DNA from 2 places in the Burkholderia glumae LMG 2196 genome. Region 2 is predicted to be linked to the other one. Evidence: predicted binding sites of a transcription regulator. Region 2 holds the regulator's gene; the other holds the start of a gene.
What was found. The regulator LexA, encoded in region 2, represses DNA repair genes until DNA is damaged. The targets are predictions, from matches to a motif close to ACTGTATNNNNATACAGT.

Region 1: a site for LexA is predicted at 1,760-1,777, ahead of imuA (translesion DNA synthesis-associated protein ImuA). Genes of this name have one in related genera too.

The regions. Positions count from the first base shown of each region.
Region 1 is NZ_CP009435.1:674,918-680,010, reverse strand. It holds gene KS03_RS15590 (SCO family protein) at 1-567, shown strand, start outside; gene KS03_RS15585 (MetQ/NlpA family ABC transporter substrate-binding protein) at 827-1,642, shown strand; gene imuA (translesion DNA synthesis-associated protein ImuA) at 1,791-2,501, shown strand; gene KS03_RS15575 (Y-family DNA polymerase) at 2,437-3,909, shown strand; gene KS03_RS15570 (error-prone DNA polymerase) at 3,914-5,093, shown strand, end outside.
Region 2 is NZ_CP009435.1:3,007,136-3,012,228, forward strand. It holds gene cysW (sulfate ABC transporter permease subunit CysW) at 1-695, opposite strand, end outside; gene cysT (sulfate ABC transporter permease subunit CysT) at 692-1,591, opposite strand; gene KS03_RS25985 (sulfate ABC transporter substrate-binding protein) at 1,753-2,787, opposite strand; gene lexA (transcriptional repressor LexA) at 3,059-3,706, shown strand; gene KS03_RS25995 (hypothetical protein) at 3,793-4,125, shown strand; gene KS03_RS26000 (DUF2939 domain-containing protein) at 4,179-4,868, shown strand; gene KS03_RS26005 (universal stress protein) at 5,029-5,093, opposite strand, start outside.

The DNA.
Region 1 (5,093 bases), 1.3 Mb from region 2:
GCCTGCGCCGCGGCCGGCGCGCTGCTGCTCGGCGGCTGCAGCCGCCAGCCGGCCTTCGAGAATCTCGACATCACCGGCAACACGCAGTTCGGCCAGGACTTCGCGCTGCCCGACACCACCGGCCGCACGCGCACGCTCGCCGACTACAAGGGCCGCGCCGTGGTGCTGGTGTTCGGCTATACGCATTGCCCCGACGTCTGCCCGACCACGTTGGCCGAACTCGCGCAGGCGAGGCAGCAGCTCGGCGCCGAGGGCAAGCGCGTGCAGGTGCTGCTCGTCACCGTCGATCCCGAGCGCGATACGGCGCCGCTTATCGCGCAGTACGTGGCCGCGTTCGATCCGTCGTTCGTCGCGCTGCGCCCGGCCGGCGAGGCGCAGCTCAAGCAGGTGGCGAAGGACTTCCGGATCTATTACGCGAAATCGCCCGGCAAGACGCCCGACGGCTACACGATGGACCACACGGCGGCGAGCTACGTGTTCGACCCGGCCGGCAAGCTGCGCCTGTTCGTGCGCGACGGGCAGGGGCCGGCGCCCTGGGTGCACGACCTGAGGCTGTTGCTGGGCTGAGCGGGCCGGCTTCGGCGTCCGCGAGTCGCCGCCGGGCGAAGCGAACGGCCCGCCCGCCACGGACCAGCGGGGTCCTGTCCGTTCGCGGCCGCGCCGGCCGCCGGCATTGCCAGCGCCCGGCATACCCATATGAGTGGGATGTATTTCACGCGGCGCCGATCCTGTGACACCATGCGCACTCTTTGACGGGCGGGGCGGCCACGAGCCGCGCCGTCCTTTTATCAAGCCGGTACCGCAACAACGCAAGCGAGAACAACAGATGAAGCGTCGCAATCTCCTGAAAGCAGTGTCCGCCGTCGCCGCCGGGGCGGCCCTCGGCATGTCGTTCGGCGCCCACGCGCAGGACAAGGTGATCAAGGTCGGCACGGTCGCCGGCCCGGATGCGCAGGTGTGGCAGGTGGTGCAGAAGGTCGCCAAGGAGAAGCAAGGCCTGAACGTGAAGGTGATCGAGTTCAACGACTATGTGCAGCCGAACGCGGCGCTCGATTCGGGCGACCTCGACGCCAACAGCTTCCAGCACCAGCCCTACCTCGACAGCCAGGTGAAGCAGCGCGGCTACAAGATCGTCAGCGCGGGCCTGACCTACATCTCGCCGATCGGCGTGTATTCGAAGAAGTTCAAGTCGCTGAAGGACCTGCCGGTGGGCGCCAAGCTCGCGGTGCCGAACGATCCGTCGAACGAGAACCGCGCGCTGCTGCTGCTGCAGGCGCAGGGCGTGATCAAGCTGAAGGGCGGCGCGGGCACGGGCGGCAACAACGCGACGGTGCTCGACATCGCCGACAACCCGAAGAAGTTGAAGATCTCCGAGCTGGACGCGGCGCAGCTGCCGCGCGTGCTCGGCGACGTGGACGCGGCGGTGATCAACACCAATTACGCGCTGGCCGCGAACCTGCAGCCGACCAAGGACGCGATCGCGCTCGAATCGCTGACGAGCCCCTACGCGAACCTGATCGCGGTGCGCGCGCAGGACCGCAACCAGCCGTGGGTGAAGAAGCTCGTCGCGGCCTATCAGTCGCCGGAAGTGAAGGCGTTCATCAACAAGCAGTTCAAGGGTTCGATGGTGCCGTCGTTCTGAGCGCGCCCGCCGCGTTTCACCGGTCGTCGATCGAAAGGCCCCGCGGGGCCTTTCGTCGTTTCGGGCCCCGGCAAAAAGTCATCTTTGAATTTGTCGCAGCCGGGCGGCTTCCACTATACTGTATAAACATACAGTAATCGGTCGCCTCATGCCTACCGCTTCCGTCTCTCCCGAATCGCTGCATCCATCGCTCTGGCGCGGCTCCCAGCTCGCCCGCGGCGGCCCGCGCACGGTCGGCACCGGCTATCCGGCGCTGTCGGCCGAGCTGCCGGGCGGCGGCTGGCCGGTGGGGGGGCTCGTCGAGCTGCTGGTTCCACACCCGGGCTGCGGCGAGATGCGGCTGCTCGCGCCGGGGCTGGCCGGCAGCGTCGCCGAGCGGCGCCCGCTCGCGCTGGTGGCGCCCCCGCATCCGCCGAACGCGGCCGCGCTGGCCGCATTCGGCGTGCCGCTCGATGCGCTGCTGTGGTTGCGCACAGCCAACCGGCGCGATGCCCTGTGGACAGCCGAGCAATCGCTGAAGACGGGCTGCTGTGGCGCGCTGCTGTTCTGGCAGATGGAAGCCGCGCCGGCCGACGTGTTGCGGCGCCTGCATCTGGCGGCCGCGCGCGCCGGCGACACGCTGTTCGTGATGCTGCGCCCGCTCGCGGCGGCGCGCCAGCCGTCGCCGGCGGTGCTGCGGCTCGCGGTGCGGCCGCAGCCGTGCGGCGTGTCGGTCGAGATCGTCAAGCGCCGCGGGCCGGCCTGCGCGGCGCGGCTCGAACTCGCGTTGCCGTCGCCGATCGTGGAGGGTCGTTATGCGCGTCTTGCTCGGCATCCATCTGCCGCGCCTGCCGCTCGACGTGTGCGCGTGCCCGTCTGAGCACGCGCCGGCCGCGGGCCGCGCCGTGCTCGAGCAGGGCGTGGTGCTGGTGGCCGACGCGGCCGCGCGCGCGCGCGGCGTGCGGCCCGGCATGAAGCGCGGCGGCGTGCTGACGCTCGCGCCCGACACGCATCTCGCCGAACGCGATCTCGCGCGCGAAGCCGATGCGCTGCGCGCGGTCGCGCTGGCGCTGCTGCGCTTCTCGCCCTCGGTCGCGCTCGACGAGGAGGCGACCCTGATCGTCGAGGTCGGCGCGAGCCTGCGGCTGTTCGGCGGGCTGCCCGCGCTGTGCCGGCAGGTGGGCGCCGCGCTGGCGGCGCTCGGCTACGCGGCGCGCCTCGGCACCGCGCCGACCGGCCGCGGCGCCTGGCTGCTCGCGCGGGCGCGCGGCGGCGCGCGCCGGCGCGTGGCGCGCGAGTCCAGCCTGCGGCGCGTGCTGGACGCGCTGCCCTGCGTGCTGCTGCCGGCCGCGCGGGCCTACGCGGGGTGGCTCGACGGGCTCGGCTGCACGACGCTCGGCGGCCTGCGCCGGCTACCGCGCGCGGGGCTGCAGCGCCGCTGCGGAACCGTGCTGCTCGAAGCGCTCGATCGCGCCTACGGCGACCTGCCGGAGCCGTTCGCGTGGCTGCCGATCCCCCCCGAGTTCGACACCCGTCTCGAATTGCCGGAACGCGTCGAGCATGCGGAGGCGGTGCTGTTCGCGGCGCGCCGGCTGGTGGCGCAACTGGGCGGCTGGCTGGCCGCGCGGCAGCTCTCGCTCGTCGCGCTGCGCCTCGACCTCGAACACGAGCGCGGCCGCTGCGCGGTGCCGCCCACCTCGGTCGAGCTCGCGTTCGCCGAGCCCACGCGCGACGAGCTGCATTGCCTGCGCGTGCTCGGCGAGCGGCTCGCGCGCGCCGAGCTGCCGGCCGCCGTGCTGGCGCTGCGGCTCGTCGCGACGCGCGTCGAGGCGGTCGCGCCGCCGAGCGCCGAGCTGTTCCCCGAGCCGGGCCGCACGCGCGAGGCACGGGCGCGGCTGGTCGAGCTGCTGCGCGCGCGGCTCGGCGCCGACAACGTGCTGTGCGCGGCGCCCGGCGCCGACCATCGGCCCGAGGCCGCCAACCGCTGGCTGCCGTCGCATGCGCCGGCGGGCCGCCCGTCCGAGGCGCCGGCCGTGGCGCCGCGCCCCGCGTGGCTGCTGGCCGAGCCGATCGCGCTCGCGATGCGCGAGAACCGGCCTTGCTACCGCACGCCGCTGCGCCTGATGTCGACGGCCGAGCGCGTCGAGGGCGGCTGGTTCGACGGCCAGCTCGTCCAGCGCGACTACTACGTCGCGCAGGACGACGACGGCGCCTGCTACTGGATCTACATGGATCGCGACCGGCGCGGCAGCGAGCCGCGCTGGTTCCTGCACGGCCTGTTCGGGTGACGCGATGGCGATGCCGTCGGCCCTGCCTGCCTACGCGGAGCTGTTCTGCCGCACGAATTTCTCGTTCCTGTGCGGCGCGTCCTCGGCCGACGAGCTCGTGGCGCGCGCGCACGCGCTCGGCTATCGCGGCATCGCCGTCACCGACGCCTGTTCGCTCGCCGGCGCGCCGCGCATGCACGTGGCCGTGAAGGCGAAGAACGCCGAACTCGAGGCCGCGTGGAAGGCGGCGGGCGCGCCGCCGGCGGACCGGCCCGAGCCGTTCCGGCTCGCCGTCGGCGCGTATTTCGAGCTGACGCCCGAGCGCGTCGCGCCGGGCGGCGATCCCGGCCCGGGCGGGTTCGGGCTGGTGCTGCTGGCATGCAACCGCGAGGGCTACGGCAACCTGTCCGAGCTGATCTCATGGCGGCGCATGGCGGCGCCGAAGGGTAGCTACACGCTCACGCCGCGCATGCTGGCCGCGCCGCCGCCCGAGTTCGCGCATCTGCGCGGCATGCCCGACTGCTTCGCGATCCTGGTGCCGGCCTATCCGGTGCGCGCCGACGTGCTCGACGCGCAGCTCGCGTGGTGCGCGGCGCAGTTCGGCGAGCGCGCGCGGCTCGGCCTCGTGCAACTGGGGCGCTCGCTCGACGGCCTGTATCGCGAGACGATCGAGGCAGCCGGCGTGCAGCGCGCGATGCCGCTCGTCGCGCTCGGCGACGTGACGATGCACCTGCGTTCGCGCAAGCCGCTGCAGGACCTCATGACGGCGATCCGGATCGGCCGGCCGGTCGGCGAATGCGGCTACGCGCTGGCCGCCAACGCCGAGCAGCACCTGCGCGGGCTCGGGCGCATCGCGCGGCTGTTTCCGCAGGAGGCGATTGCCGAGACCTGCCGGATGCTCGACGCCTGCCGCTTCGACATGGGCACGCTGAAATACGAATATCCGCACGAGATCGTGCCGGCGGGGATGACGCCGACCGATTACCTGGCGCAGGAAACCTGGCGCGGGGCGCGAAAGCGCTTTCCGGAAGGGCTGCCGGCCGAGGTCGAGGCGCAGATCCGCCACGAGCTCGCGCTGATCGCCGAGATGGAATACGAACCGTTCTTCCTGACCGTCTACGACATCGTCAAGTTCGCGCGCGAGCAGGACATCCTCTGTCAGGGGCGCGGCTCGGCCGCGAACTCGGTGGTCTGCTATTGCCTCG
Region 2 (5,093 bases):
TCGCCCATCGCGCGCGCGTTGCAGAGAATCACGCCGTACAGCAGGCCCCAGCGCACGTTGGGCAGCGTCACGCGGCGGAAGATCTGCCAGCCGGAGGCGCCCAGCACGCGCGCGGCTTCCTCCTCGTCGTTGCCTTGGGCCTGCATCAGCGGGATCAGCTCGCGCGCGACGAACGGGAAGGTGACGAAGATCGTCGCCAGCACGATGCCGGGCACGGCGAAGATGATCTGGACGTCATGTGCCTCGAGCCACGGCCCGAGCCAGCCCTGCGCGCCGAACAGCAGCACGTAGACGAGGCCCGAGATGACCGGCGACACCGAGAACGGCAGGTCGATCAGCGTGGTCAGCAGCGCCTTGCCGCGAAACTCGAACTTGGCGATCGCCCACGACGCGCAGACCCCGAACACCAGGTTCAGCGGCACCGCGATCGCGGCCACCGTCACGGTCAGCTCGATGGCGGCCCAGGCGTCGGGGTCGCCGAGCGCCTCGAAGTAGAAGCCGATGCCCTTGGCCAGCGCCTGCGCGAACACGGCCGCGAGCGGCACCACCAGGAAGCCGGCCAGGAACAGCAGCGCGAGGCCGGTCAGCGCCCAGCGCACCAGCCGCGATTCGGTGACGGGATCGCGCCGGCGCGCGGCCTTCGCACGCGGCGCGGCGCCGGCGGGCAGCACGGCTGAGGTGGATTCGCGGCTCATTGCGCACCTCCGGCGGCGGCCGCCGCAGTGCCGGCCACGGCCGGCACCGGAGCGCTCGCGCTGCGGCCGGTGCGGCGCTGCAGCCACCATTGCAGCGTATTGATGAGCAGCAGCATCAGGAACGAGACCACCAGCATCACCACCGCGATCGCGGTGGCGCCCGCGTAGTCGTACTGCTCGAGCTTGGTGATGATCAAGAGCGAGGTGATCTCGGACTTCATCGGCACGTTTCCGGCGATGAAGATCACCGAGCCGTACTCGCCGAGCGCACGCGCGAACGCAAGCGCGAAGCCCGTCAACAGGGCCGGGAACACGGCCGGCAGCACCACCCGGCGGAACGTCAGCCAGCGCGAGGCGCCGAGGCAGGCGGCGGCCTCCTCCTGCTCGCGCTCGAATTCCTCGAGCACGGGCTGCACCGTGCGCACCACGAACGGCAGCCCGATGAAGGTCAGCGCCACCAGCACGCCGAGCGGCGTGAATGCGATCTTGATGCCCAGCGGCGCGAGATAGCGGCCGAGCCAGCCGTTGGAGGCGTAGACGGCCGCCAGCGAAATGCCCGCGACCGAGGTCGGCAGCGCGAACGGCAGGTCGACGATCGCGTCGACGACGCGCTGGAACGGGAACCGGTAGCGCACCAGCACCCAGGCCACCAGGAAGCCGAACACGGCGTTGATCAGCGCGCCGCCGAACGCCGCAAGGAAGGTGAGCCGGTACGAGGCGAGCACGCGCGCGGAAGTCGTCGCGGCGACGAACTGGTCCCAGGTCAGCGTCGCGGTCTTCAGAAAGGTGGAGGCGAGCGGTATCAGCACCACGAGGCTCAGATAGGCCACCGTGATGCCGAGCGTCACGCCGAAGCCGGGCAGCGCGCTCGGCTTGCGGAAGGTGTACGTCGTCATGCGAATGCGCTTCCTAGGTTGACATGGGAGGCGCGGCCGCGCCGAAGGTGCCGGCCGGCCGCGCGTCAATTCGAGTCCATCGTTGTATCGGGCCGCGCGTGCGCTCGCTCGCGCCGCGCGGCCTCGGTTTGCTGCCCTGCCGCGGGTACTGCGTGCCGCGCTTATTGCGGCTGGTAGATCGAGTCGAACACGCCGCCGTCGGCGAAGTGCGTCTTCTGCGCGTTGGCCCAGCCGCCGAAGGTGTCGTCGACGGTGTAGAGCTTGAGCTTCGGGAACTGCTTCGTCAGTTCGGCCGGCACGTCCTTCGAGCGCGGGCGATAGAAATTGCGCGCCGCGATTTCCTGGCCCTGCTTGCTGTAGAGGAAGTTCAGATAGGCTTCGGCCAGCTTGCGGTCGCCCTTCCTGTCCACCACCTTGTCGACCACCGCGACGGGCGGCTCGGCCAGGATGCTGACGGAGGGCACGACGATCTGGAACTTGTCAGGGCCGAACTCCTTCAGCGACAGGAACGCCTCGTTTTCCCAGGCGATCAGCACGTCGCCGATGCCGCGCTGCACGAAGCTGGTGGTCGCGCCGCGCGCGCCCGAATCGAGCACGCCCGCGTTCTTGTAGAGCTTGGCCACGAAGTCCTTCGCGCTCTGCGCGTTGCCGCCCGGCCGGTGCAGCGCGTAGGCCCAGGCCGCGAGGTAGTTCCAGCGCGCGCCGCCCGAGGTTTTCGGGTTCGGCGTGACGATCGACACGCCCGGCTTGATCAGGTCGTCCCAATCCTTGATGCCCTTCGGGTTGCCCTTGCGCACCAGGAACACGATGGTGGAGGTGTAAGGCGAGGCGTTGTCGGGCAGGCGCTTCTGCCAGTCCTTGGCGACGAGGCCCTTGTTGGCCAGCGCGTCGATGTCGTAGGCGAGCGCGAGCGTCACCACGTCGGCCTGCAGGCCGTCGAGCACCGAGCGCGCCTGCGCGCCGGAGCCGCCGTGCGACTGCTTGAAGTTGACGGTCTCGCCCGTCTTGGCCTTCCATTCCTTGCCGAACGCCTGGTTGACGTCCTGATACAGCTCGCGGGTCGGATCATACGAGACGTTCAGCAACGTCGTGTCCGCGAGTGCGTGCGTGACGCCGCCGAGCGCCGCCGTGCCTACCGCCAGCGTGGCGATCAGACGGCGGACCCCGCCCGCCAGCCCCATGTTGCCCTTGACCATCCCGTGATCTCCCGAGGTGCGTGGATCGTTTTTTGCAATGCCGGGCCAGTCTAGCGAAGGGCTTACATCATTAAAAATAATCGTTCCGAATTCTTTTATATGAAAAAGTGGTAAGGACCGTCCGACGGACGGTTGCGGCATCGAAACCGCCGTTTCGACGTCGCTCGATCGCGGCAGAATCGACGCGATAGCGCCGAACCTGAAGTAACGCTTGAATTTCCCCGACTACTGTATAAAAATACAGATCACTGTCTATCCATACAGTCCGACCATGACCAAACTCACCGCACGCCAGCAGCAAGTGTTCGACCTGGTTCGCCGCGCGATCGAGCGCTCCGGCTTCCCGCCGACCCGCGCCGAGATTGCGGCCGAACTCGGCTTCAGTTCGCCGAACGCGGCCGAGGAGCACTTGCGCGCCCTTGCCCGCAAGGGCGTGATCGAGCTGGCCGCCGGCGCCTCGCGCGGCATTCGCCTGCTCGGTCTCGACGAGGCGCCGCACCAGCTCACGCTGCCGCATGCGGCGCTGATGCAACTGTCGCTGCCGCTCGTCGGGCGTGTCGCGGCAGGTAGCCCGATCCTCGCGCAGGAACACATCTCGCAGCACTACGCTTGCGACCCGGCCCTCTTCACGAGCAAACCCGACTACCTGCTGAAGGTACGCGGGCTGTCGATGCGCGACGCCGGCATCCTCGACGGCGATCTGCTCGCCGTGCAGAAGCGCAGCGAAGCCAAGGACGGCCAGATCATCGTCGCGCGGCTCGGCGACGACGTCACCGTCAAGCGCCTGAAGCGCCATTCCACCGGCATCGAGCTGATCGCCGAAAACCCCGACTACGAAAACATCTTCGTGAAGGCCGGCAGCGCGGAATTCGCGCTCGAAGGCATCGCCGTCGGGCTGATCCGCTCCGGGGAACTGTAATACCGGGGCCGGCTGCCGGTCGCTTCGTCCGCTGCCGGCTTGAATCTGCTCAGCACGTTCGTCCCTCCATCCGATCTGGAGAACACATGGAACGCTTCACCCGCCTGTTGCCCTTCCGTCAATTCGGCCGCCTGCGCCATCTGCGGGGCCGCACGCCCTGCGCACCGCTGGCCGGCGAACCCGCCGAAACCGGCGCCCTGCCGCTGGCCATCGAGCCGGCCGCGGCGGCCGCGCTGCCGTCGGCGCTGCCGGCCTTCGCGCGCGTCTCGCTGAATGCCGGGCTTAATCATGCCGAGCCGGCACGCCGTGCGCCGGTGCGCGTCTACCACGGGCAATCGCGCGTGATCATGGTGGGAACGATCGATGCAGTGTGTCGCATGATCGATCGTTGTATCGCCGAGGAGCGCTCGGCGGCCTGATGGTCTGATACGCTCTCCAGGTTCCGAGACCGTCTTTCGAGACAGGAGGCCTGGTGTCCGTTTCCCCGTCGTCCGATTCATCGTCCGATTCGTCGTCCGTTCCGCCCCCGCGCCGCAGGCGGCTCGGCTGGCTGCTTGCCGTGGTTGCCGTCGCACTGCTCGCGGTGATCCTGTATGCGGCCGCGTCGCCCTATCTCGCCTTGCGCGGGTTGAAGCAGGCAGTCGATGCGCGCGATGCGCAGGCGATCAGCCGCTATGTCGACTACCCGGCCCTGCGCATCAGCCTGAAACAGCAGTTGACCGATGAACTGATGCGTCGCATCGACCTGCAGCGGCACGACAATCCGCTCGCGATGCTCGGCGCGATGGTCGGCTCGGCCTTGATCGGCCCGCTCGTCGATGCCTACGCGACGCCCGAGGGCGTCGCCGCGCTGCTCAGCGGCCTGCCGCCGAACGGCGATCCGCGCCAGCAGCCGCCGGCGCTCGATCGGCCCGCGCCGCCGGCTGCCCCACCCGCCCCGGCATCCGGCGCGCTGGCCGCGCCCCCCGCCACGGCCAGCGCGCCGCCGCCCGGCAGCGCTGCGGTGCCGCCTGCGGCGCCGCAATCGAGCGCCGCCTACCATGGCATCAACGAGTTCGTCGCCGTTTATCAGCGCAACGCCGGCGGCACGCGCTACGCCGCGATCTTCCGGCGCAGCGGCCTGTTCGGCTGGAAGCTCAGCGCGATCGATCTGCAGCCCTGACGCATCCGCGCCGCCAGGAGCGAAAGCGGCCGGCGACAGGGGCGAAAGCCGCCGCCGGCGGGCACGGAATTCGCGCCGCGCCGGCTCGCCTGCCAAGCAAGGGGGCCGGTCCGGCCGATCGATCGTGCCGATCGTGCCGATCGTCCCGCCCGGCCGGCGCTCAGGCCTGGGAGGCCGCCGCGAGCGCGGCTTCCTTTTCCTTCGCCAGCTCCTCGCGCTGCTCGT